4 regions of the Diaphorobacter sp. JS3051 genome follow, and region 1 is predicted to be linked to each of the others. Evidence: predicted binding sites of a transcription regulator. Region 1 holds the regulator's gene; each other region holds the start of a gene.
What was found. The regulator FNR, encoded in region 1, switches genes on or off when oxygen is low (the NO sensors DNR and NnrR bind a similar motif). The targets are predictions, from matches to a motif close to TTGATNNNNATCAA.

Region 1 (5,810 bases):
ACGCCTGTGGTGCGGCTTCTCCTGTCCCCAGACCGTATACACGGAAATGTTCATGTGGATCGAGCACAAAGTCGAAGGCGACCGCAGTGCCCGTATGCGCCTGGACAATGGTCCGTGGACATTTGAGAAGATCTGGAAAAAATCTGTCAAGCAAGCCATTTGGATTGCGGTCGCATTCTGGACCGGCTTCACCTTCGTGGGCTATTTCGTTCCGATTCGCGAGCTGGGGGGAGAGTTGCTGGCCCTGCAAGGAGGGTGGCAGATATTCTGGGTGATCTTCTATGGGTTGGCCACGTACGGCAACGCAGGATTCCTGCGCGAGCAGGTGTGCAAATACATGTGCCCTTATGCGCGTTTCCAAAGCGCAATGTTCGACAGGGACACGCTGGTCGTCTCTTACGATCCTGAGCGCGGCGAGCCTCGCGGGCCCCGTAACAAGACCGTAGACCACAAAGCTGCGGGACTGGGTGACTGCATCGATTGCACGCTGTGTGTCCAGGTCTGCCCAACGGGTATCGATATTCGCAACGGACTGCAATACGAATGCATTGGTTGCGGTCTCTGCGTGGACGCTTGCAATACCGTGATGGATAAGATGAAGTATCCGCGCGGGCTGATTCGCTTCTCAACGCAGAACGGCGTCAAGAACCACTGGACCCAGTCGCAAATGCTCAAACGCGTGCTGCGACCCCGTGTGTTGTTCTATTCAGCGGTGCTGGTGGTGTTGTGCGTCGGCATGCTGGCCAGCTTGGTGGTACGCACCCCGTTGAAGGTGGACATCGTGCGCGACCGCGCTGCGCTCTCGCGCATCGTGGCGGGAGGCAAGCTTGAAAATATCTACCGGCTGCAGATCATGAACGCCACGGAGGGGGCGCAGCGCTACACCATCAGCGCCCACGGCATGGAAGGGCTGGAAGTGGCGTCCGAGACCGCAATTGACATTGGACCGGCGGAATCCCGATGGGTGGTTGTCCGTCTTCAAATTCCGTATGGCTCAGCATCTCCTGGATCGCATACGGTGTATTTCGATATTCAAGCGCAGGGTGATAAAGCCCAAGTGGCAGAGAAATCCGTATTCCTCGTACCCCGCTGAAGGCGGTCGTGGAATACAAATGAACAAGCTGTGCTCATAAATGAGCGAGGAGTTAATATAAATGTTGAGTAATTCCCCCATGAAACTGGACGACGACGGAAAGCCTTGGTGGACGTTTGGCCATGTCTGGCTTGTCATCGCGGGGCCGGTGATTGTCATCATTGCGGGCTTCGTGACCCTCTGGCTGGCCGTGAGCAAACCCGACCCCGTCATCGCGGAAGACTATTACCAACGGGGCTTGAACATCAACGAGACCCTGAAGGAGTCTGGGGGCGACATGACGCCTGCCATGAAGGGGCGCAACCATGCAGCTACTCCGCTGGAGGATCAACCGCGCTGACCGGCAGGGCGAGTCCTCTTTGCATGCCGGAGAACAGATGCTAGGCTGTCAACTACACCTGCTAGGAGATGGGCGAATGTGGATGCAACGATTGATGTGGATCGCGTGGCCGGCCTTTTTGATGGCGGGCGTCATGGAAATGGTGGTGTTCGCCTTCGTGGATCCAGAAGCGCTGCAGTGGTTTGATCAACCCCTGCATCTCTCGCGCGAAGGTGTGTATACCATCGCCTTCTTCACGTTCTGGTTCGTACTCATGGCTTCCAGCGCATTGACGACGCTGTTGTCACTCTCGCCCTTTGAGTTGAATCGCTGCCCCGTGCCCAAAGGGGCGCGGCCGGCTGATTGCGCCAAATACGTTTCCTGATCTTTCCGCCGATCAGTTATGAATGAGCAAAAAACCGAAGCTTAATGGCAGGCTTGCTGGCTGTTGACAATGCGCTTCAGCGCATCGGTATCGACGATGCGCACATGGCGCTGTTTTACTTCCACAATACCTTCTTCCACGAACTTGGAAAACGTGCGGCTGACGGTTTCCAGTTTCAATCCTAGGTAGCTGCCGATCTCTTCACGTGTCATGCGCAGCACCAATTCGGATTGCGAGAAACCCCGGGCATGCAAGCGTTGTACGAGATTCAACAGGAATGCGGCAAGGCGTTCCTCAGCACGCATACTCCCCAGCAACAGCATGACCCCATGCTCGCGAACAATCTCGCGGCTCATGATCTTGTGCACATGGTGCTGTAGTGCCGTAACTTCGCGCGACAACTCTTCAATACGATCGAAAGGCATGACGCATACTTCGGCGTCTTCAAGCGCTACCGCATCGCAAGTGTGACGGTCACTCACGATGCCATCCAGGCCAATGATTTCGCCCGCCATTTGAAAACCCGTCACTTGATCGCGACCGTCCTCGGTGGCGACACAGGTCTTGAAGAATCCGGTGCGGATGGCAAAAAGGGATGTGAAGGGTTCACCGTTCCGGAAAAGCGTGCCGCCACGCTTGATCTTGCGTCGTACAGCAACAATGTCATCGATGCGCTTGAGTTGCTGGTCGTCCAGACCCACGGGCATGCACAGCTCACGCAGATTGCAGTTTGAGCAGGCAACTTTGATGGTCTGGAGATTCGTATGCATGGGAACCCTGTTCATGGCTTGAGCTTACCTCTGAACGGCTGGGAGACATGGAATGCCGTAGGCCGCCGGACGACTTTGAGCCGAAGTCAAATTGTCGCCACAAGGACCTCATGGGCGCTTGATCAACGTCAAGGACTCATGGGGGACTCTACGGCACAGTGATATGAAAGTGCAAGGAATCCCGTCATGACCGTTGTTACAACAGAGCTCCTGCGTCGCTTTGACGTCCCAGGGCCGCGCTACACCTCTTATCCGACTGCTGATCGTTTTGTCGAGGCTTTTGGCGAGCGGGAATACATCCTTGCGCTGCAGCAGCGTCGCGTGGGGTCGGTAGCCAAGGCGATGCCTTTGTCGCTTTATGTCCACATCCCGTTTTGTGAATCGCTGTGCTATTACTGCGCGTGTAACAAAATCATTACCCGGCATCCAGAGCGGACAGAGGTCTACTTGCGTTACCTCAGCCGTGAAATCGACCTGCATACGGCGCACTGCGGTGTGGGTCAGCATGTGAGCCAGCTGCATTTCGGCGGCGGCACGCCTACTTTTCTGACGGATGACGGTTTGCGCGAACTGATGGGCATGCTGAGGCGCAGTTTCGTCCTTGTTCCTGGGGGGGAGTACTCCATAGAAGTGGACCCCCGGACCGTGGATGAAGCGCGGCTGGGATTGTTGGCGGAGCTGGGTTTCAATCGCCTGAGCTTTGGCGTGCAGGATTTCGACCCTGAAGTACAAAAGGCCGTGCACCGCATTCAGCCTGCCGAAAAGGTGTTCGCGTTGGTCGATGCGGCTCGCAAGCTCGGGTTTGAATCGGTGAACGTGGATTTGATCTACGGGCTGCCGCGACAGACACCGGAGTCGTTTGATTGCACCTTGGAGCAGGTAGCCGAGCTGCGGCCAGACCGGATCGCGCTGTATGCGTACGCTCACTTGCCAGAACGCTTCAAATCGCAGCGACGCATCATCACGGCCGAGTTGCCCATGGCTTCGGCCAAGGTGTCCATGTTGGCCCGGTCACTTGATGTGTTCCAAGAAGCCGGCTACGTCTACGTGGGCATGGACCATTTTGCTCTGCCAGACGATGCGCTGGCGGTGGCCAAGCGGCAAGGCAGGCTGCACCGCAATTTCCAAGGCTATAGCACGCAGCCCGATTGCGACCTGATTGGTCTGGGCGTTTCTGCCATCGGGCGCGTGGGCGCTACTTACAGCCAAAACGTGAAAACGCTGGACGAGTATTACGACTGCATTAACCAGGGGCATTTGCCTGTGGTGCGCGGGCTGGCGTTGACCAAGGACGACTTGGTGCGCCGCGCAGTCATCATGGCGTTGATGTGCCAAGGTGAGTTGCTGTTTGAGCCGTTGGAACAGTCTTGGCTGATTGATTTCCGCAGTTATTTCGATGCGGAATTACAGCAACTGCAAGAAATGGCGGCTCAGGGCTTAGTGAAAATTAGTGATGAGGGCGTTGAAGTTACGCCCATGGGGTGGTATTTCGTGCGCGGTGTGGCCATGGTGTTCGACAAGTATCTGCAGGCTGACCGTAACCGCGCTCGCTTTTCCCGGATTATTTGACCCATGCTGTGGGCGCTGGCCACGACGGCCTTCCTGATGGGGCTGATGGGAGGGGCTCACTGTTTGGCGATGTGTTCTGTTCCCTGCGCGGCGCTTACGGGGCTGGGTGGCACGCCGGACGCCACCCACACCATTCAATGGGCGCCCCGCCGCGGAATCCTCCAACGGGTAGCGCAGTTTCACGTGGGGCGCCTGATTGGCTACGGCGCCGCAGGGGCGGTGGTTGCGCTGGCCATGGAGCAACTCGCGTGGCTGGGGCAAAGCACCTCGGCATTGCGCCCCCTTTGGACGCTGATGCACGTGCTCATCCTCGCGTGGGGCGGGATGATGATGGTGCAAGCGCAGCAGCCCTTGTGGGTTGAGCGGGCGGGGCGTGCTGCCTGGGCGAAGGTCAAGCCCTTGGTCTCTCGGCCTGGCGGGCTCCTGACCGCGGGTGTGGCCTGGGCGCTCCTGCCATGCGGCCTTCTGTATACCGCACTGTTGACTGCCGCTCTCAGCGGAAGCGTGCTCCGCGGAGCCTTGTGCATGGTCCTGTTTGGCGTGGGAAGCGGTGTATGGCTGGTGCTGGGGCCGTGGACTTTTGGCCGCATTCGCGCTTGGATCGGCGTGAAGGGTGGGGCGTGGGGGTCTCGGCTGGCAGGTGGTGTGCTTTTTTCCCTGGGTGCATGGGCGCTGTGGATGGAGGTTGTCCATGGGCAGCCGGCGCCGTGGTGCGTGCCCTGAAAACAGCGTTTTGTGGAACCACAGCGGCTCCGCGAAGCATGCCGTGGCAAGCGAATGGTGCACACTGAGACGCTCAGGCGTGACGTATCGCTGTCAGATCTCTACCAGCGGAAGTGACGAGTCTGTTCTCATCGACGTGGAGAAATCCAGCTACGCATCTCTGCCTTACTGGATGCGCCATCGTGCGTCTGGGGCGCGCGTTGCGTATCAGTGAGATTGCCGAAGGACTGGGAAACGCCCGAACCACGCCAGGATATTTGGCATCGGTGCGACGACTACCAAGGTCTGCTCTGTGCCTTGCAGATGGGTGGGTTGCGCGCGCTGGCCGCGGAGCGCCGGATTTTCTGAGCAGGTATTGAGGTCGCTGGCACTCACCCGGAGCGAGGGCGCAAGCGATTACCGGAGAAAAAGGTGTCTGCGAATGCCACCGGACCGGCATCCTGAACCGGGGGTTCAGGTGGGCGAGGGCAGCCAGGCGTTGGGTTCATCTGACGCGAGATGATCACGCTCACCGGGCAATGTACCAAGCCCGTGCTCAATGAGCATTGGTTCAAGGAAATATAAAGCCCGGCAGCACCGCAGACATGTTCATTGTAGTGGGCTGCCCGTGTGCGGCCAGGGGCTGGGCTTTTACCGTAATGGTTATAGGAGGCGCCCATCCTCGCCCAGCGCCTCGTCCAGGCGCAGGAGCAACTGCTGCACGCGCTCATCGCTGTCGTGCACATGCGGCGCGACCGGGGTGGGGGCCATGCGCGCAGGGGCTGAGGCGGCTGCCAAATCGGCGGCTTCGCGGTCGGCGATCTCGAAAGCCAGGTTGAGGGCCGCCAGCACGGCGATGCGCTCACGCGCGCGTACTTTGCCCGCGTCACGGATGCGCGTCATGGCGGTATCCACGCGCTCGACCGCCTCCAGCAGGCGCGACTCCTGGCCGTCCGGGCAGGCCAGGAGATA
Region 2 (5,810 bases), 1.1 Mb from region 1:
TTGACCGCGATAAAGCCGTTGGCGCCGGGCTTGCTCTCCACCACCACGGACTGGCCCGTGAGGTCCTGCAGCTTGCGCGCAAAGTAGCGCGCCGAGGTGTCGGTGCCGCTGCCGGGCCCGAAGGGCACGACGAACTTGAGGGTCTTGGACGGGAAGGCCTGCGCCTGCACGGCGGGCGCGAGGGTGGTGCCCAGGGCCACGAGGCTGGCGCCCGCCAGGGCGCGCAGGGTGGTTCTGCGGTGGAATGCCATGTGCAATGTCTCCTTGGAGTTTCTGCTCCGCTACGGTGCCCCGCAAAGGGGTCGGAGTTGGCACTCTAGGCAGCACCTTGCATGCTGTCTAATATTAAGAATTTAGATTTCAATACTTTTTGCATATCGCATGAACCTCCGGCAACTCAGCCAGTTCGTCGCATTGGCGGAAACCGGCAACTTCCACCGCGCGGCCGAGCGCCTGCACATGGCGCAACCGCCCCTGTCGGTGTCCATCCGCAAGCTGGAGGAGGAACTCGGCAGCCCCCTGTTCGAGCGCACCACCACGGGCGTGGTGCTCACCCCGGCCGGCGAAGCCATGCTGGGCGACGCCCGCCGCGCGCTGTTCCACGCCCAGCAGTGCCGCCAGGCGGTGCAGGACGCGCGCGAGGGCGAAGGCGGGCTGCTGCGCCTGGGCATCATCGGCTCGGCCACCTATGCGCTGCTGCCGCAACTCATCCCCTCGCTGCGCCAGCGCTATCCGCAGATCGAGTTGGAGCTGAGCGAAGCCACGTCGTCCGAGATCCTGGAGGGGCTGGTGTCGCGGCGCTTCGATGCCGGCCTGCTGCGCTACCCGGTGCTGGACCCGAGCGGCTTCGAGCTGCTGCCGCTGGACCGCGACGACTTCGTGCTGGCCGTGGCCGAGAGCAGCCCGCTGGCGCAGCGCGACGCCATCGCGCTGGCCGAGGCCGCGCACGAGCCCTTCATCATGTACCCGCAGCACAAGGTGCCCAGCCTCTCGGCCCTGGCCATGATGCGCTGCCAGTTCTCTGGCTTTTCGCCGCGCGTGGCGCAGGAGGCGATGCAGGTGCAGACCATCATGAGCCTGGTGGCTTCGGGCCTGGGCGTGGGCCTGGTGGCCAGCGTGGCGCGGCAGGTGGTGCCGCGCGGCGTGAAATGCCTGGCGCTCACCGACAACCCGCCGGGCTTTCACGTGGGCATTGCGCTGGCGCGCCTGGCCAGCGGCACCAGCCGCGTGGTGGAGCGCTTCACCGAGCACGCGCTGCGCTTTGCCAGCGTGCCGCGCGTGGAAGGCGAGAACTGGGACAAACCGGGTTGAACCGCCCGTCCATCAAGCGCGAGCAGCTATCTTTTATGAAGCAACCGCCGTCGCACGGTGCCGCGCAAAGTCCACGTACCACGCCAGGCAGCCGGGGTTGGCCATGGCGTCCGGGTTGACCACCTTGTCCATCGACTGGCCCAGCAGCAGCTTCTTGACGGGCAGCTCCTGCTTCTTGCCGCTCAGCGTGCGCGGCACCTCGGCCACCTGCACGATTTCGTCGGGCAGGAAGCGCGGGCTCAGGCTGGCGCGGATGGCGTCGTTGATCCGCGCGCGCAGGCCGTCGTCCAGCACCAGGCCGCTGCGCAGCACCACGAACAGCGGCATGTAGCTGGCGCGGCCCAGGTATTCCAGGTCCACGACCAGGCTGTCGAGCACCTCGGGCAGGGCCTCGACGGCGCTGTAGATCTCGCTCGTGCCCATGCGCAACCCGTGGCGATTGATGGTGGCGTCGCTGCGGCCGTAGATCACGCAGCCGGGGCGGGCGCTGGAGCCGATCTCGATCCAGTCGCCGTGGCGCCAGACGGCCCCGGCCTCGGGCCCCAGATCCCCGCCGCCGGGCCTGCGGCCATGGCCGGGCGGGTACATGTCGAAGTAGCTGGCGCGGTAGCGCGCGCCATCGGCGTCGCCCCACAGGAACAAGGGCATGGACGGGATGGGCTGGGTGCACACCAGCTCGCCCACGGCGTCCAGTACCGGGCGGCCCTGCTCGTCCCAGGCCTCGACGGCTGCGCCCAGCATGCGGCACTGCATGCGCCCGGGCGTTTGCGGCAGCTCGCGATTGCCGCCGATGAAGGCGCCCGCGAAGTCGGTGCCGCCGGAGATGTTGCACCACCAGACCTGCGGCACGCCCGCGCTGGCCAGGAGTTGCGATCCCCACCGCTGCACTTCGGCAGGCAGCGGCGACCCCGTGGAGCCCAGCACGCGGATCGCCGACAGATCGCCGCAGGCCGCAGGGGTGATCCCGGCCTTCATGCAGTGGCCGTAGAACGCGGCGCCAGCGCCGAAGAAGGTCACGCGCTCCTCGGCCGCCATGCGCCACAGCACCGCCCAGTCGGGCCGCTCCTTGTTGCCGCCGGGGTTGCCGTCGTAGAGCACGCAGGTGGTGCCGCCCAGCAGGCCGCCGACCTGGGCGTTCCACATGATCCAGCCGGTGGAGCTGTACCAGTGGTAGCGCTCGCCCAGGGAGTTGGGCGCGTAGCTGCAGCCGATGTCGTTGTGCAGCACCGCCAGCTGCAGCATCACCAGCAACATACCGCCATGGCCGTGCACGATGGGCTTGGGCAGGCCGGTGGTGCCGCTGGAATAGACGATCCACAGCGGGTGGTCGAACGGCAGCCACGCCGGTTCAAAGGCCACAGTCTCTGCATCATTTCGGGCGATGACGCTTGCGTAGCAAGCGGTATCAGCTACTGTTTTTGAAGCATCCAGGTTGTTCACCAGCACCACGTGGCGCAGCGTAGGCAGTTGCGCGCGCAGCTCCGCCAGCACGTCGCAACGGTCGTGGTCGCGCCCCCCATAGGTGACGCCGTCCACGGCCAACAGCACCGTCGGTGCGATCTGGCGGAAGCGGTCCAGCACCGCGTGCGTGCCCATGTCGGGCGCGCACAGGCTCCACACCGCACCGATGCTGGCGCAGGCCAGGAAGGCGACGATAGTCTCGGGGATGTTGGGCAGGTAGGCTGCCACGCGATCGCCGGGCCGTACGCCTTGGGCCCTCATGTGCAGCGCCAGCGCCGCCACCTGCCGGCGCAGCGCGGGCCAGGACAGCTCGCGGCGCTCGCCGCGTTCGTTGCGGCCGATGAGGGCCGGCTGGCCCGCGGCCTGTGCGGCGTCCACATGGCGCAGCACCTGGCGCGCGTAGTTCACCTGCGCGCCGGGGAACCACTGCGCGCCGGGCATCACGTTCTTTGCGAGTACCGCGCGGTGCGGCGTGGGTGACTGCAGGTCGAAATAGTCCCAGACGCTCTGCCAGAAGGCGTCCAGATCGGTGGTGGACCAGCGCCATAGCGCGTCGTAATCGTCAAAGCGCAGGCCGTGCTGCGCCTGCAGCCCATCCTGGTAGCGGCGTATCTGGGGCGCGTAAGGCGGGTATGTTGGGGGGATGTTGTGGTGTGTCTCCATGCGCACAGCCTAGCGCGGTCGCTGCCTCCGTGCGCGCCACGCACGTGACAACTTGCCGGCCGCACCTTGCCGGCGGCACCTGGCCGGCGGCACCTGGCCGGCCGCACCTGGCCTCAGCGCCGCGGCTGCTCCGTCACGCTGGTGATGGCATAGCCCTTGTCGCGCAACTGCCGTCCGGGCTCGGGAATACCAAGGTCGCTCCAGTGCGCCTGGGTTTCGTCCCGTTCCACAGCGCGGTGCTCGCAGTTCCAATCGGTATTGATGGCCTCCTGCGGTATGGGCTTGCCCTCGGGCACGGCCAGATGGGAATAACGCCCCTCGGCTTCGGATCGGCGGTAGATGTCCACGCGCATGTCGGGTCCTTTGCTTGCTGGTTGCAGGGTTCTCCACTGTAGTGAGACCATCGCCCGCCCGGCGTAGGAAGCGGCCGCATGGCCGCCGTGCTTGACGCAAGGCAAGATCGCCCCTTTCCGCCCTGCCGACAATTGCCCGCTGTTGCCACTGCCGGCGGCCTGTTTCTGAATCATGACAACACAAGACGTTTCCTCTCAGCGCAGCGACGTGCTCATCGTGGGTGCGGGGCCTGCCGGGCTGTCGCTGGCGGCCTCGCTGGCCCAGGCTGGCATGCAGGTGACGGTGCTGGAGCAGCAACCCGCTTCCACGCTGGCCGCGCCCCCGGCCGACGGGCGCGAGATTGCACTCACCCACCCCAGCGTGGCGACGCTGCAGCGCATCGGCAGCTGGCAGCGCCTGGCCGCGCACGAGGTCGGCCTGCTGCGCGAGGCGCAGGTGCACGACGGCCCCGTGGGCCAGCGCGGGGCCATGCAGCTGCACGCAGGCGGCAGCGGCGTCCAGCATCTGGGCTGGATCGTGCCCAACCACGCGCTGCGCCGCACGGCCTACGAAGTGGCCGCGCACACGCCCGGCGTACGACTGGTCACCGAGGCGCGCGTCACGCGCGTGGCCGTCACGCCCGCGCATGCCGAGCTGGAATACACCGACACCCGCCACCTCGACGCAGCGCCCCTGCGTCTGCAGGCCCCGCTGCTGGTGGCGGCCGACAGCCGCTTTTCCGCCACGCGGCGCCAGTTGGGCATTGGCGCGGCCATGCACGACTTCGGCCGCACGGTCATCGTCTGCCGCCTGCGCCATGAGCTGCCCCACCACGAGGTCGCGCACGAGTGCTTCGGCTACGAGCAGACGCTGGCGATCCTGCCGCTGCCGGGCGACCTGGTCGATGGCGCGCCGATGTGCTCGGCCGTGGTCACCACCGGCGCGGCGCATGCGCAGGAGCTGCTGGCACTGCCCCCTGAGGCATTCGCCGCACGCGTACAAGCCCAGTTCAAGGACCGCCTGGGCGCCATGCGGCTGGTGGGCGAGCGCCACGCCTACCCGCTGGTCGCCGTGTATGCGCACCGCTTCGCCGCCGCGCGCTGCGCGCTGCTGGGTGACGCGGCCGTCGGCATGCACCCGGTGACGGCGCACGGGTTCAACCTGGGGCTGGCGGGTGTGGACAGCCTCACGCGCGCACTCACCCAGGCACGCGAGCGCGGCGCGGACATCGGCGCCGCCAGCGTGCTGGAGGGTTACGCGCGCGGCCATCACCGCCACGCCTGGCCGCTGTACCAGGGCACGAATGCCATCGTGCGCCTGTACACCGACGACCGGCCGCTGCCCCGCCTGCTGCGCCAGGTGGTGCTGGCGGGCGCCAACCGGCTGCCGCCCCTCAAGGGCGCCATCGTGAGCCAGCTCACAGGCCGGCGCCCCGCCTGGCCCAGCGCCGCACCTTAGCGCGCACACCGGAGGGGCAGGCACTCGCTGCCTGTCCCGGCCTGCGTCCTGCGGCACACCCACCCATAATGGCCGCATGGACAACCTGTTGGACCATCTCAGCGAGACCGTCACCCGCGCACGTACCGTCGAAGAGCTCACCCGGCCACTGCTGGAGCTGCTGGAAGACATCACCGGGTTCGAATCCACCTACCTCACGGTGGTGGACCTGGAGCGGGGTGTGCAACGTGTGCTGTACGCGCGCAACACGCGCCAGGTGCAGATCCCGGAGGGACTGCGTGCCCTGGCACGACACGTTGTGCAAACGCGCGCTGGACGAGGGCCGACCCTTCACCGCCGACGTGGGGCAATGCTGGGGCGATTCGCAGGCCGCCGCCGCGCTGGGCATCCAGACCTACGCCAGCACACCGGTGCGCATGGCCGACGGCCAGCTCTACGGCACGCTTTGCGCCGCCAGCGACGAGCGCCAGGAGCTCACTTCACAGGCGCGCAACGCGCTGACGCTGTTCGCGCGGCTCATTGGCCAGCAGGTCGAGCGCGAGCAGCTGCTGCAGCAATTGCTGCAGGCCAATGCCCGGCTGGCG
Region 3 (5,810 bases), 340 kb from region 1:
CGCCTTCGGCCTTGCCGGCGCCAACCATGGTGTGGATCTCGTCGATGAAGAGGATGATGCGGCCTTCCTCGTGCGCCACTTCCTTCAGCACGGACTTCAGGCGTTCCTCGAACTCGCCGCGGTACTTGGCACCCGCCAGCAGGCCGGCCATGTCCAGCACCAGCACGCGCTTGTTCTTCAGCGTCTCGGGCACCTCGCCCTCGACGATGCGCTGGGCCAGCCCCTCGACGATGGCGGTCTTGCCCACGCCGGGCTCGCCGATCAGCACGGGGTTGTTCTTGCTGCGCCGCTGCAGCACCTGGATGACGCGGCGGATCTCGTCGTCGCGGCCGATCACCGGGTCCAGCTTGCCCTGGCGGGCGCGCTCGGTCAGGTCCAGCGTGTATTTCTTCAGCGCCTCGCGCTGGCCCTCGGCTTCGGCGCTGTCCACCTTCTGGCCGCCACGCACGGCGTCGATGGCCGCCTCCAGGCTCTTGCGGGTCACGCCGTTGTCCTTGGCCAGCTGCGCGGCCTCGCCCTTGCTGTCGACCAGCGCCAGCAAAAACAATTCGCTGGCGATGAACTGGTCGCCGCGCTTGATGGCCTCCTTCTCGGTGGCCTGCAGCACACGGCCCAGCTCGGGGCTGCCCTGCACCTGGTCCTGGCCCTGCACCTGGGGCAGGCGCTTGACGGCGGCCTCGGCCGCGGCCAGCAGGCCCGGCACATTGGCGCCGGCACGCTGCAGCAGCGCGCGCGGGCCTTCATCCTGGCGCAGCATGGCCACCAGCATGTGCACGGGCTCTATGTAGGCGTTGTCATGTCCCAGGGCCAGCGACTGTGCATCAGACAGCGCTTCTTGGAACTTCGTGGTGAATTTATCGAGACGCATGTGAAACCTCCAACTTGTCACTAGCTAGGGCTCCGGGGCCTCGATTTCAAGCCGCCGGACGATAAAAGTCAGCCCACCTGGGGCGGCGCGGCGATGCCCCAGCGCGCCAGCGCCGCATCGTCGCTCACGCGCGCATCCACCCAGCGCGCACCATCTGGCGTCTGCTCCTTCTTCCAGAACGGCGCCTGGGTCTTGAGGTAGTCCATGACGAACTCGCAGGCCTGAAAGCTCTCGCCGCGGTGCGCCGAGGTCACGGCCACCATCACGATCTGGTCCATGGGCGCGAGCAGCCCCACGCGGTGGATCACGCGCACGCCATAGAGGTTAAAACGTGCAAACGCCGCATCCACCATGGCCTCGATGGATTTCTCGGTCATGCCCGGGTAGTGCTCCAGCTCCATGGAGGCCACGCTGTCCCCTTCGTTGCGGTCGCGCACCGTGCCCACGAAGCAGCACACCGCCCCCACGCGCGCGTCCCGCGCACGCAGCGCCGCCAGCTCGGTGGAAACGTCGAAGTCATGGGTCTGGATGGAAACGCGGTGCATGGCAGTGGTCAGCGGCAGAATTGCGGGATTGACGGCACTTTAACGCCCACCCCACACTTGCACACCATGGCCCTGCAGACCATCACCACCGACGACTACCTGCTCTACCCCTCGCCGCGCAATGCGCACCGTGTGGTGTTTGAGTTCCAGACTTTCGTGCCCCACCCCTATGCCTTGATCGATCTGCCCAGCTTCGACCTGGCGGGCCGCTACAGCCTGTTCTCCGCCCACCGCAAGGCTGACGCGAAGATGGGCCAGCTCGTGACCTTCGAGCTGGAAGGCGACCAGCAGCGCTTTGAGCGCCTGTTCGTGCCTGATTGAAGGTACTTGACGACAATAGTGGGGTATACCCGGATTTTTGACTTGTCTCAAAGGGGCTCCCGCCGGGCTGCGCTGCAATGGCTCCATCACATAACGACGGAGGAAAAACGCCATGCAACTGCTCAAGCAACTCTTCACCACCGAGGTGGGTCTGTTCAGCGCCATAGGCATCGGTTTCATGCTGTGCATGGGGGGCTTCTTCATCTGGCTGTTCACGCGCAACGATGCGCCCCCGGCAAAGCCAAAGCGCTGATCCGCTCCAGACCCGCGCGGGCGCCGTCTCCGGCAAGAGCGGCGCCTGTGTTTTTTCGCCGTGCCAGACAATAGGCAGATGCACGACGACAACCAGATCCTGGTCCCGCCCTCCTTCATCGCGCTGTACAGCGACACACGCGCACGCCTGCAGGCGCCTGCCGCCGAGGTGCGGGCGCGCTACGAGTGGTGCGAGGACCTGGCCTGCCACTTGGTGGAACAGGCGCAGCAGCTGTACCACGGCGGTGCGCGGTCGGAAGAAGGGGTGCTGCTGGGCATCCACGCCGGCCTGGCCGGTCCGGACGCGGGCGTGACCCCGGCCGAGGCGCGCTGGATCACGCTGCGCCTGGCCGAGTTGCTGGGGTGGCGCAGCCCCGAGCTGCCCGCCCTGGCGGTGCAGCAGCCTTGAACGCCGTCAGCCGCCCGTGACGGGCGGAAAGAACGCCGCCTCGGCGCCTGCCGCCAGCGGCGTGGCGTCATGCGCCATGGTCTGGTCGAGGGCCACGCGCACAGCACGCCCGCGCGAGAGGCAGGTGGCCCAGGGCTCGCCACGGGCGATGAGTTCATCGCGCAAGGCGCCCAGCGTGGTGGCGCCGGTCTGCACCGTCTCCTGCCCCGTGCCCACGGCCTCGCGGATGGAGGCGAAGTAGCGCACCGTGATCGTGAAGGGCGTGGTCATGACAGCAACTCCGCAAATGGCAGGAAGCGCACGGTGTCGCCGCGCGCAATGGTCTGGCCGGCGGGGTTGTCCACCACGCCGTCCGCCCAGGCGGCCGAGGTAAGCACGCCCGAGCTTTGGTTGGGAAACAGCTCCAGCGTGCCATCGGCGCCCTGGCGCACGCGCAGGAATTCACGGCGTTTATCGGCCCGGGGCCAGTTGAATCCAGCCGTAGCAGCTATCGCTTTAGGAGCAACATCAAGCACGCCCTGCAGGCGCAACAGGAAGGGGCGCACCAGCAGGCCGAAGGTGACGAAGCTGGACACGGGGTTACCCGGCAGGCCCATGAAGTGTGCACTGCCGCCCGCGTGGGGAATCTGGCCGTAGGCGAAGGGCTTGCCCGGCTTCATGGCGATCTGCCAGAGCTGCAGCGTGCCCAAGCGCTCCACCGCCGGCTTGATGTGGTCTTCCTCGCCCACACTCACGCCGCCGCTGGTCAGGATCAGGTCATGTCCCTGGGCAGCCTCGCGCAGCGCGGCCACGGTGGCCTCGCGCCGGTCGGGCACTATCCCTAAGTCGCTCACCTCGCAGCCCAGGCGCAGCAGCATGGCGCGCAGGAAGAAACGGTTGCTGTTGTAGATGGCGCCCGGCTTCATCTGCGCGGGCGGCACTTCACCCGGCATGACGAGTTCGTCGCCCGTGGAAAAAAGCGCCACGCGGGGCCGGCGCGCCACCTGCAGGGTGCCCAAGCCGATACTGGCAGCCAGGCCCAGCTCTGCGGGAGTGAGGCGCGTGCCAGCGGCCAGCACCTCAGCACCCCGGGTGATGTCCTCGCCCGCGCGCCGAATCCACTGACCCTGGGCCGGTACGGCATTCACGCGCACGCGATCCCCGTCGAGCGCCTCGCAGTCTTCCTGCATCACGATGGCATCGGCCCCCTCGGGCACCGGCGCGCCCGTGAAGATGCGCGCCGCCGTACCCGCCGCCAGCGGCACGCCGAAGGCGCCCGCGGGAATACGCTGCGCCACCGGCAACTCCACCCCCGCTGCCGGCACGTCGGCGCAGCGCACGGCGTAGCCGTCCATCGAGCTGTTGTCGTTGGGCGGCACCTGCAGCGGCGAGGTGGCGGCCTGCGCGAGCACGCGACCGTCGGCGTCGAAGGTGTTGACGGTGTCGGTGCCTGCCAGCGGGGCGGCCTGCGCCAGCAGTTCGGCCAGGGCTTCGTCCAGTGGCTTGAGGGGTGCACGCGCTTGGGGTTTCATTCGCAGGCCTCCGCCCGGTCGGGCACATAGTCAAAACGCGCGCCCTGTGCCAGCAGCCATTGCACCACGGCGTGAGGGTCGTCCAGGTTGAGCACCGGCAGCGCGGTGGCCACCGGCGGCAGCGGCGCGTCGGTGGCCACGGCGACGATGCAGGGATCGTGCGGATAGAGTGCGGGCCGTTCGCGGTAATCGGGTGATGCGGCGCGCCAGATCTCGATCTTGGGCAGGTCGCTTTCCTTGAAGCCTTCCACCAGCACCCAGTCCACGCGCGGATCCAGCTCGGCCAGCAGTTCGTGCACGCTGGGCGTGTGCTCCTGCTCGAATTCGCGCATCAGCGCCATGCGCCGGTCGGAGGCCACGGCCACTTCGTAGGCGCCGGCCTCGCGGTGGCGCCAGGTGTCCTTGCCCACATGGTCGATGTCGAACTTGTGGTGCGCATGCTTGACCACCGACACGCGCAGGCCATGCAGGCGCAGTTCGGGAATCAGCTGCTCCACCAGCGTGGTCTTGCCGCTGCCTGAATAGCCGGCAAAGCCAACCACCTTCATCCCGACACTCCTTCAGTTTCACTCATCTATTAATAGCTACCAGCGCTTGATGGATAAGCGCCAGAGGCCGATTTGATCCCTAATCGCAATGGGCTGCGATATAGGCCTTGACCTGCTCGGCATCGGCCGCCAGCACCTGCAGGCGCTTGGGCAATTGCTCGATGCCCTCGAACCTGGCCGGGCGCTCGGGCGCGCGGCCCAGGGCTTCCTGGATGGTCTCGGCGAACTTGATGGGCAGGGCCGTCTCCAGCACGATCATGGGCACAGCGGGATCGCCACGGTGCTCGCGCGCCACCTTCACGCCGTCGGCGGTGTGGGTATCGATGATCTGGCCGAATCGCTCGTACGTGTCGCGGATGGTGGCCAGGCGGTCGGCGTGCGTGCTCTTGCCGCTCTCGAAGCCGTACTTGGCGCGTGCGTCTCGGAACACGGGGTCGCTCCCCAGGTCGAAGAAGCCCTGTTTGGCCACGCCCTCGGCGAACAGCTCGCGCGTGCGCTCCGCATTGCGCCCCAGCAGGTCGAACACGAAACGCTCGAAGTTGCTGGCCTTGCTGATGTCCATGCTGGGGCTGCTGGTCTCGTGCGTGTCGGCCGCGCCGCGCACGCGGTAGGCGCCTGTGCGGAAGAACTCGTCGAGCACGTCGTTTTCGTTGGTGGCAACGATCAGGCGGTCGATGGGCAGGCCCATCTGGCGCGCCACATGGCCGGCGCAGATGTTGCCGAAGTTGCCGCTGGGCACGGTGAAGCTGACCTTCTGGCCGTTCGTCTCCGTCGCCTGGATGTAGCCCGCGAAGTAGTACACCACCTGCGCCAGCAGGCGCGCCCAGTTGATCGAGTTGACGGTGCCGATCTTGTATTGGGCCTTGAACGCGTGGTCGTTGCTCACCGCCTTGACGATGTCCTGGCAGTCGTCGAATACGCCTTCGATGGCCAGGTTGTGGATGTTCGCGTCCTGCAGGCTGAACATCTGCGCTTGCTGGAACGGGCTCATGCGACCGTGCGGGCTGGTCATGAACACGCGCACGCCCTGCTTGCCGCGCATGGCGTACTCGGCCGCGCTGCCGGTGTCGCCGCTGGTGGCGCCCAGGATGTTGAGCTGCTCGCCGCGGCGGCCCAGTTCGTACTCGAACAGGTTGCCCAGCAGCTGCATGGCCATGTCCTTGAAGGCCAGCGTGGGGCCGTTGGACAGGGCCTCGATCCACAGGCCGTCTTCCAGGTGGCGCAGCGGCACGATCTCACCCGTGCCGAACACTTCGGCGGTGTACGTCTTCTCGCACAGGCGCTTCAGGTCCGCGGGCGGGATGTCGTCGATGTACAGCGACAGGATGCGGAAGGCCAGCTCGGCATAGCCTTGCG
Region 4 (5,810 bases), 2.0 Mb from region 1:
TCTCGTACGGCCCAAAGTGTCCGACAAGCTCGACTTCGAGGCAGAGCTGGCCGTGGTCATTGGCCGCCGCGCGCGGCACCTCACGGCGGCGGACGCGCTGACTGCCGTGGCGGGCTACTCCTGCTTCAACGACGGCACCTTGCGCGACTATCAGCGCCGCACGGCGCAGTGGACCATCGGCAAAAACTTTGATGGCACCGGCGCCTTCGGCCCCTACCTGGTCGCGGCCTCGGAGCTGCCCGACGGTGCCAGGGGACTGCGGATCGAATCGCGGCTCAATGGGCAGGTGATGCAGAGCGACAACACCGCCAACATGATCGTTCCTGTGGCCGAGGCGCTGCAGCTGCTCACCGAGGTTCTAACCCTGGAGCCGGGCGATGTCGTCGTCATGGGCACCCCCGCGGGCGTGGGCTATGCGCGCACGCCCGCGGTGTGGATGCAGCCCGGCGACCGGATCGACATCGAGATTGAGGGAGTCGGGCAACTGTCGAACCCGATCACCCAAGAGGCCTGAACACCCTGAAGTTCACCCAAAAAAAGTTCAACGAGCAGGAGACAAAGGCAATCATGGAATACGTCACTAAGGTCAGACGGCAACTGCTGCTGGCAGCCACCGCAATCGTTTTTGCATCGGGCGCTTCAGCCCAGTCCTATCCCAGCCGGGGGGTCAAAATAATCGCGCCGTTTCCCGCAGGCGGGCAAGGGATCGACCTGGTGGCCCGCGCATTGGCCAACGAGTTGCAGACAGCCACCGGCCAGGCCTTCACCGTGGAGAACCGCCCTGGCGGCGGCACGGTGATCGGAACGGCGGCCGTTGCCTCTGCTCCTGCCGATGGCCATACGCTGCTGATCATGGCGAACAGCTTCACCGTCAACCCCAGCCTGCAAAGCCGCCTGCCCTATGAGAGCCGGCGCGACTTTGTTCCCGTCACCCTCCTGACCATCACGCCGCATGTACTCATTGCCCGCCCGCAACTTGCTGCCAATACGCTCGCCGAGGCATTGCAAGTGGCCACCACCCGCAAGGACCGGCTCAACTACGCGTCCATCGGCAATGGGACTTCGCCACACCTTGCAGGCGAGTCGTTGAAAAAGATCTCCAAGGCCGATCTGACGCACATCCCTTACAAAGGCCAGGCCCCCGCGCTACAAGCGCTCATGGCGGGCGAAGTGGACTTGATGTTCGCCAACCTGCCCGATGTGCTGCCCTTTCTCGAAAGCAAGAAGATCAAGGCCCTGGCCATTTCGGCGCCGTCGCGCGACCCCAGCCTTCCGCAGGTGCCCACCATGGAGGAGTCCGGAGTGCCGGGGTTCGAATCCAACTCCTGGTACGGGCTGATGGTCCGGGCAGGCACGGATGAAGCCATTGTGCGCCGACTCCACGAACTCACGACCGGCATCCTCCATTCGCCAAAGATCAGCCAGCAGTTCTCCAGCAGGGGACTGCGCATCATTGCCAGCACACCTGCGGAGTTTGGCCAGTGGCTGGACAAGGAATACACGAAGTACGAAGAGATCGTGAAATTCTCCGGCGCCAAGATCGACTGACCCCCTTTTTTATTAACGGCAACCCCAATGGAGTACCCCATGGAAAAAGAAATCATCCGCAGCCCCCTCGTTCCAGAGACCGGCGGTCCCTTCAATCTGGCCATCCGCCACAGGGACATGATCTACATCTCAGGCCTCCCGCCCTTCCAAGAGGAGTTCTGTCAGCAACTGAGAGAAGCACGGCGCACCGGGCAACCGCTCCCTGCGATGCCGGACCTGCCAATGGAAGACCAGATCTGCATCGTGATGAATCACCTCAAGTGGCTGATGGAAGCGGCGGGCTCCAATATGGACTGCCTGCTCAAAGTCGTGGTGTGGCTCAAGGACCAGAACCAGATGGGCGCGTTCGACAAAATCTACCGCAGCTATTTCAGCAGCGACGAGACCATGCCCACGCGCACACGGATCCAGGCAGGCAGGACACCGTTTGACTGCGCGCTGGAAATCGACGCCATCGGCTACGTGCCCAAGGCCATCAATAGCCCCTCGCGCTAAGGCAACGCTGAACAAGTCCCATCATAAAAATCCGTCTTTTCACAGCCAAAGCCCTGGCTGATGATGGGCGGCATGAAGCAGCGAACACTCGCAGCAGCATCGGACCCGAGGCTCGGGATTCGGGATTCGGGCAATACCGCAAGTCCACGCGGCGCGAGGAGTTCCTCAAGACGATGGATGCCTTCGTGCCGTGGGCGGCGCTGTGCGAAGTGATCGGGCCGCACTACCCCAAGGCCGGCAACGCGTGCAGCACGTTCTTGATCGTGGACGCACAGAGCGTCAAGAACACTGACACCGCGGGTTTCAAGGGCCATGACGCGGGCAAGAAAGTCTCGGGCATCAAGCGTCACATCGCGGTGGACACGCAAGGCCTGCCGCACGCGGTGGCCGTGGCCACGGCCGAGGTGACGGATTGCAAGGGAGCGCTTCAAGCGTTGGCACGCTGCAAGTCCCACCTGAGCCGAGTGCAAAGCTTGCTATGCGACAGCGGCTACACAGGTCAGCCCTTTGCGCAGGGCGTGCAGGACATCCTAGGAAAGCATGTGAATGTGTAAATCGCCAAGCGCAGCGAACTGCACACCTTCAAGGTCATGCCCAAGCGCTGGATTGTTGAGCGCAGCTTTGCCTGGTTGGACAAGAATAGGCGCTTGTGGAAGAACTGCGAGCGCTGGCTCAATATCAACTTGCAGTTCATCCATTTAGCATTTTTTGGCCGTGCTGCTCAGGAGAGCGTGAACAGGTTCTAAGGCGCTGCCATAAATCGCACGCAGCTATTGTTTTTGATGTTTTGCCGCTCCTGGCGGCGTGGGAGCGTGGCATGCAACTCGTCAGCTGGAACACCCAATGGTACTGCGGCCTGGATGGCCGCGTGGATGCGCGGCGCATCGTGCAACAGGCACTGGCCATGGGTGATGTGGACGTGCTGTGTCTGCAGGAAATCGCCGTGAACTATCCAGGCCTGGCGGGCGCGCCAGGCGATCAGGTGGCCCAGGTGCAGGCCGCGCTGCCGGCGGGCTGGCAGGTGTTCTTTGGCGCGGCGGTGGATGAGTGGACCGCCGCGGGCCGCCAGCGCTTTGGCAACCTGATCGCCACGCGCCTGCCCGTGCTGCAACTGCAGCACCACCCGTTGCCATACCCGCCCGATGCCGGCGTGCGCAGCATGCCGCGCCTGTGCAGCGTGCTCACCGTGCAGGACCCCGCGCTGGGCCCGGTGCGCGTGATGACCACGCACCTGGAGTACTACTCCAAGCCCCAGCGCATGGCGCAGGCGCTGGCGCTGCGTGCGCTGCACCTGCAGGCCTGCGCGCAGGCTGCGCAGCCGCCGCAGTGTCTGGCCGACGGATCGCCGTTCCAGCCCAAGGCGCACACGCCCCATGCCGTGCTGTGCGGCGACTTCAACCTGCAGGCGCACGAGCCCGAATACGCCGCCCTGGCCGCTGCGCTGGCGGACGAGGAGGGCGCGACCGCGGGTCAGGCGGGCCAACCCCCGCTGTGGGACGCATGGCGACTGCTGCACCCCGGCACGCCCCAGCCGCCCACCTTCTGCGTGTTCGACCAGACCTACGCGCCGCAGCCGCTGGCCTGCGACTTCATCTGGGTCAGTGATTCGCTGAGGAGCCGGGTGCGCGCGGTGCGGGTCGATGGCGTGACGCAGGCATCAGACCACCAGCCCGTGCTGCTGGTGCTGGAATGAGTGACCGTGCGGTCAGGCCGGCTGTGATGCGGCGGGCTGCTGCTGTGCAGGCGCCTCGCCGGCAGAAGGCGGCTCCCACTCGGCCCAGTCGGGGCCGAACAGCTCCGCCGGATGCTGGCTGCGTTCCGATCCGTTGCCGCACTGCATGGCATCGGCGGCGCAGTAGCGGTCGCAGCCCCAGCACGTGCGCTCGGGATGTGCGGGGTTCAGCGGAAACTTCTTGGCCATGGGGCAGGGCAGTTATCAAGGGGAAGCAGCCACTGTCGTCACCCGACCCCGGTAGGGTTTTGATGTACATCAAGCCATTTCCGCGCGGGGCAGCTCGTACGATGCAGCCCTTTGGATGAATCACCCCGCCTGAACACGCCATGGGACTGCTGCAAACCGCCAAGCAATGGGCGCGTGCGCTCAAGCGCGACGTGCTCGTCGTCTACCTGGCTGCGCGCGACCCGCGTACCCCCTGGGCGCTGCGCCTGCTGGCGCTCGCCGTGGCCGCCTATGCGCTGAGCCCCATTGACCTGGTGCCCGATTTCATTCCCATGCTGGGCTATCTGGACGACCTGCTCATCGTGCCCCTGGGCCTGGCGCTGGTGCTGCGCCTGCTGCCGCCGCCGGTGCTGCTGGCCGCGCGCGAGCGTGCCGCGCGCATGCTGGCGCGCCCGCGCAGCTGGCTGGCCGCGGCGATCATCATCATGCTGTGGGTGCTGCTGGCTGTGCTGCTCTTCGCCTGGTGGCGTGGTCGGTAAGGTCGCGGCAGCGGTGGCGTGTGCGGCTGCGACTATGCTCGGCAGTTGTCCCTCTTCTTCGTCTGAAAGCCTTTGCACATGCTGATGGGTCTAGCCGCCAACCGTTTGCACCACCATACCGAAGACGGGGCGCTGTTCGCCTTCCTGCGCGCCTGCGAGGCGGGCATACGCGAACTGCGGCTGGGCCTGCACACCGTGGGCCGCACCCATGATGCGATCGCCGCCGCCGGCATGCTGCAGGGCTACCGGCCGCTGGTGCGCTACCCCTATGGGCGCGAGGGCGGGCTGATGAAGCTCGTGGCCGAGGTGGTGGGCATGCCCGAGCCGGGCCGCACGCTGGACGGCGCCATCTACCTCATCGACCCGGTGGACCCGTCGTCCATCTTCCCGGAGGCGCTGGCGCTCAAGCGCCAGTGCGTGATCCACGGCAAGCCGTTCCTGTCCACCGTGGCCAGCGCGCGCGACTGGGTGGAGATGGAGCGCATGCATGCCGGCCTGCCGGCCGACCGTAATGCCGACCGCTTCCATGACTACAGCGCGCAGACGCTGGCGCTGATCGCCCACGATGCGATGAAGTCCGCCATGCTGGACTTTGCGGCGCGCAACTTCGAGCTGCTCTCGCGCTTTCGCCAGCGCGTGGCCACGGGCACCACGGGCCAGCGCCTGAACGAGCTGGCCTGGGCGCGCGGCTGGCCCGCCGATACGCCCTGGGTGCAGCGCTTCAACAGCGGCCCGCTGGGCGGCGACGCGCAGATTGCCGACTGGGTGCTGCAGCGGCGCTGCCACCGCGCCATCTTCTTCGAGGACCCGCACGTGGCGCGCCAGCACGAGGCCGACATCCAGTTGCTGGAGCGCGCCGTGACCACCGCCACGCACGACGCGGTATGCACCACCTCGCCGCAGGTGGCGCAGCGCTGGTGCGATGCGGCCGCACTGCGCGCCACGCGGTGATGCGCCTGTGAGGTGGCGACGCGCCCTCGCGGCGGCGTGTCTGGCGCTGGCCAGCACCGTCAGCCTGGCGCTGCCCACGTTCGATGAGGTGCGCGCCAGTTTCCGCTCGTCCGAGACCCTGGTGCTTTCGCGCGAGGGCGAGGTGCTGCAGCGCCTGCGTACCGACGCCACCGTGCGCCGCGGCCAGTGGCTGGGCCTGGCCGATGTGTCGCCCGCGCTGCGCCAGGCGCTGGTGCTGAGCGAGGACCGGCGCTTTTACGAGCACAGCGGCGTGGACTGGGCCGCGGTGTCGGCCGCCGCCTGGGGCAACCTGTGGAACCAGCGCACGCGCGGCGCCAGCACGCTGACCATGCAGCTGGCGGGGCTGCTCGACGGCC

Region 2: ubiM (5-demethoxyubiquinol-8 5-hydroxylase UbiM) is a predicted target of FNR. The motif match lies at 3,880-3,893, and genes of this name have one in related genera.
Region 3: I3K84_RS19625 (DUF3149 domain-containing protein) is a predicted target of FNR. The motif match lies at 1,772-1,785, and genes of this name have one in related genera.
Region 4: I3K84_RS06895 (DUF3079 domain-containing protein) is a predicted target of FNR. The motif match lies at 4,024-4,037, and genes of this name have one in related genera.

Annotation. Positions count from the first base shown of each region.
Region 1 is NZ_CP065406.1:3,771,352-3,777,161, forward strand. Features, by position in the region: gene ccoG (cytochrome c oxidase accessory protein CcoG) at 1-1,093, shown strand, start outside; gene I3K84_RS17950 (FixH family protein) at 1,155-1,433, shown strand; gene I3K84_RS17955 (hypothetical protein) at 1,510-1,797, shown strand; gene fnr (fumarate/nitrate reduction transcriptional regulator Fnr) at 1,839-2,582, opposite strand; gene hemN (oxygen-independent coproporphyrinogen III oxidase) at 2,754-4,136, shown strand; gene I3K84_RS17970 (sulfite exporter TauE/SafE family protein) at 4,140-4,859, shown strand; gene I3K84_RS17975 (cell division protein ZapA) at 5,502-5,810, opposite strand, start outside.
Region 2 is NZ_CP065406.1:2,661,872-2,667,681, forward strand. Features, by position in the region: gene I3K84_RS12790 (tripartite tricarboxylate transporter substrate binding protein) at 1-251, opposite strand, end outside; gene I3K84_RS12795 (LysR family transcriptional regulator) at 382-1,311, shown strand; gene I3K84_RS12800 (acetoacetate--CoA ligase) at 1,345-3,435, opposite strand; gene I3K84_RS12805 (DUF6139 family protein) at 3,549-3,788, opposite strand; gene ubiM (5-demethoxyubiquinol-8 5-hydroxylase UbiM) at 3,961-5,226, shown strand; partial or broken gene I3K84_RS12815 (sensor domain-containing diguanylate cyclase) at 5,303-5,810, shown strand, end outside.
Region 3 is NZ_CP065406.1:4,107,348-4,113,157, reverse strand. Features, by position in the region: gene clpB (ATP-dependent chaperone ClpB) at 1-868, opposite strand, end outside; gene moaE (molybdopterin synthase catalytic subunit MoaE) at 937-1,413, opposite strand; gene I3K84_RS19630 (hypothetical protein) at 1,480-1,734, shown strand; gene I3K84_RS19625 (DUF3149 domain-containing protein) at 1,847-1,987, shown strand; gene I3K84_RS19620 (hypothetical protein) at 2,066-2,395, shown strand; gene moaD (molybdopterin converting factor subunit 1) at 2,402-2,665, opposite strand; gene glp (gephyrin-like molybdotransferase Glp) at 2,662-3,906, opposite strand; gene mobB (molybdopterin-guanine dinucleotide biosynthesis protein B) at 3,903-4,454, opposite strand; gene thrC (threonine synthase) at 4,534-5,810, opposite strand, start outside.
Region 4 is NZ_CP065406.1:1,457,332-1,463,141, reverse strand. Features, by position in the region: gene I3K84_RS06925 (fumarylacetoacetate hydrolase family protein) at 1-514, shown strand, start outside; gene I3K84_RS06920 (tripartite tricarboxylate transporter substrate binding protein) at 568-1,548, shown strand; gene I3K84_RS06915 (RidA family protein) at 1,588-2,043, shown strand; partial or broken gene I3K84_RS06905 (IS5 family transposase) at 2,277-2,778, shown strand; gene I3K84_RS06900 (endonuclease/exonuclease/phosphatase family protein) at 2,861-3,736, shown strand; gene I3K84_RS06895 (DUF3079 domain-containing protein) at 3,749-3,964, opposite strand; gene I3K84_RS06890 (YkvA family protein) at 4,105-4,482, shown strand; gene I3K84_RS06885 (methylglyoxal synthase) at 4,561-5,433, shown strand; gene pbpC (penicillin-binding protein 1C) at 5,405-5,810, shown strand, end outside.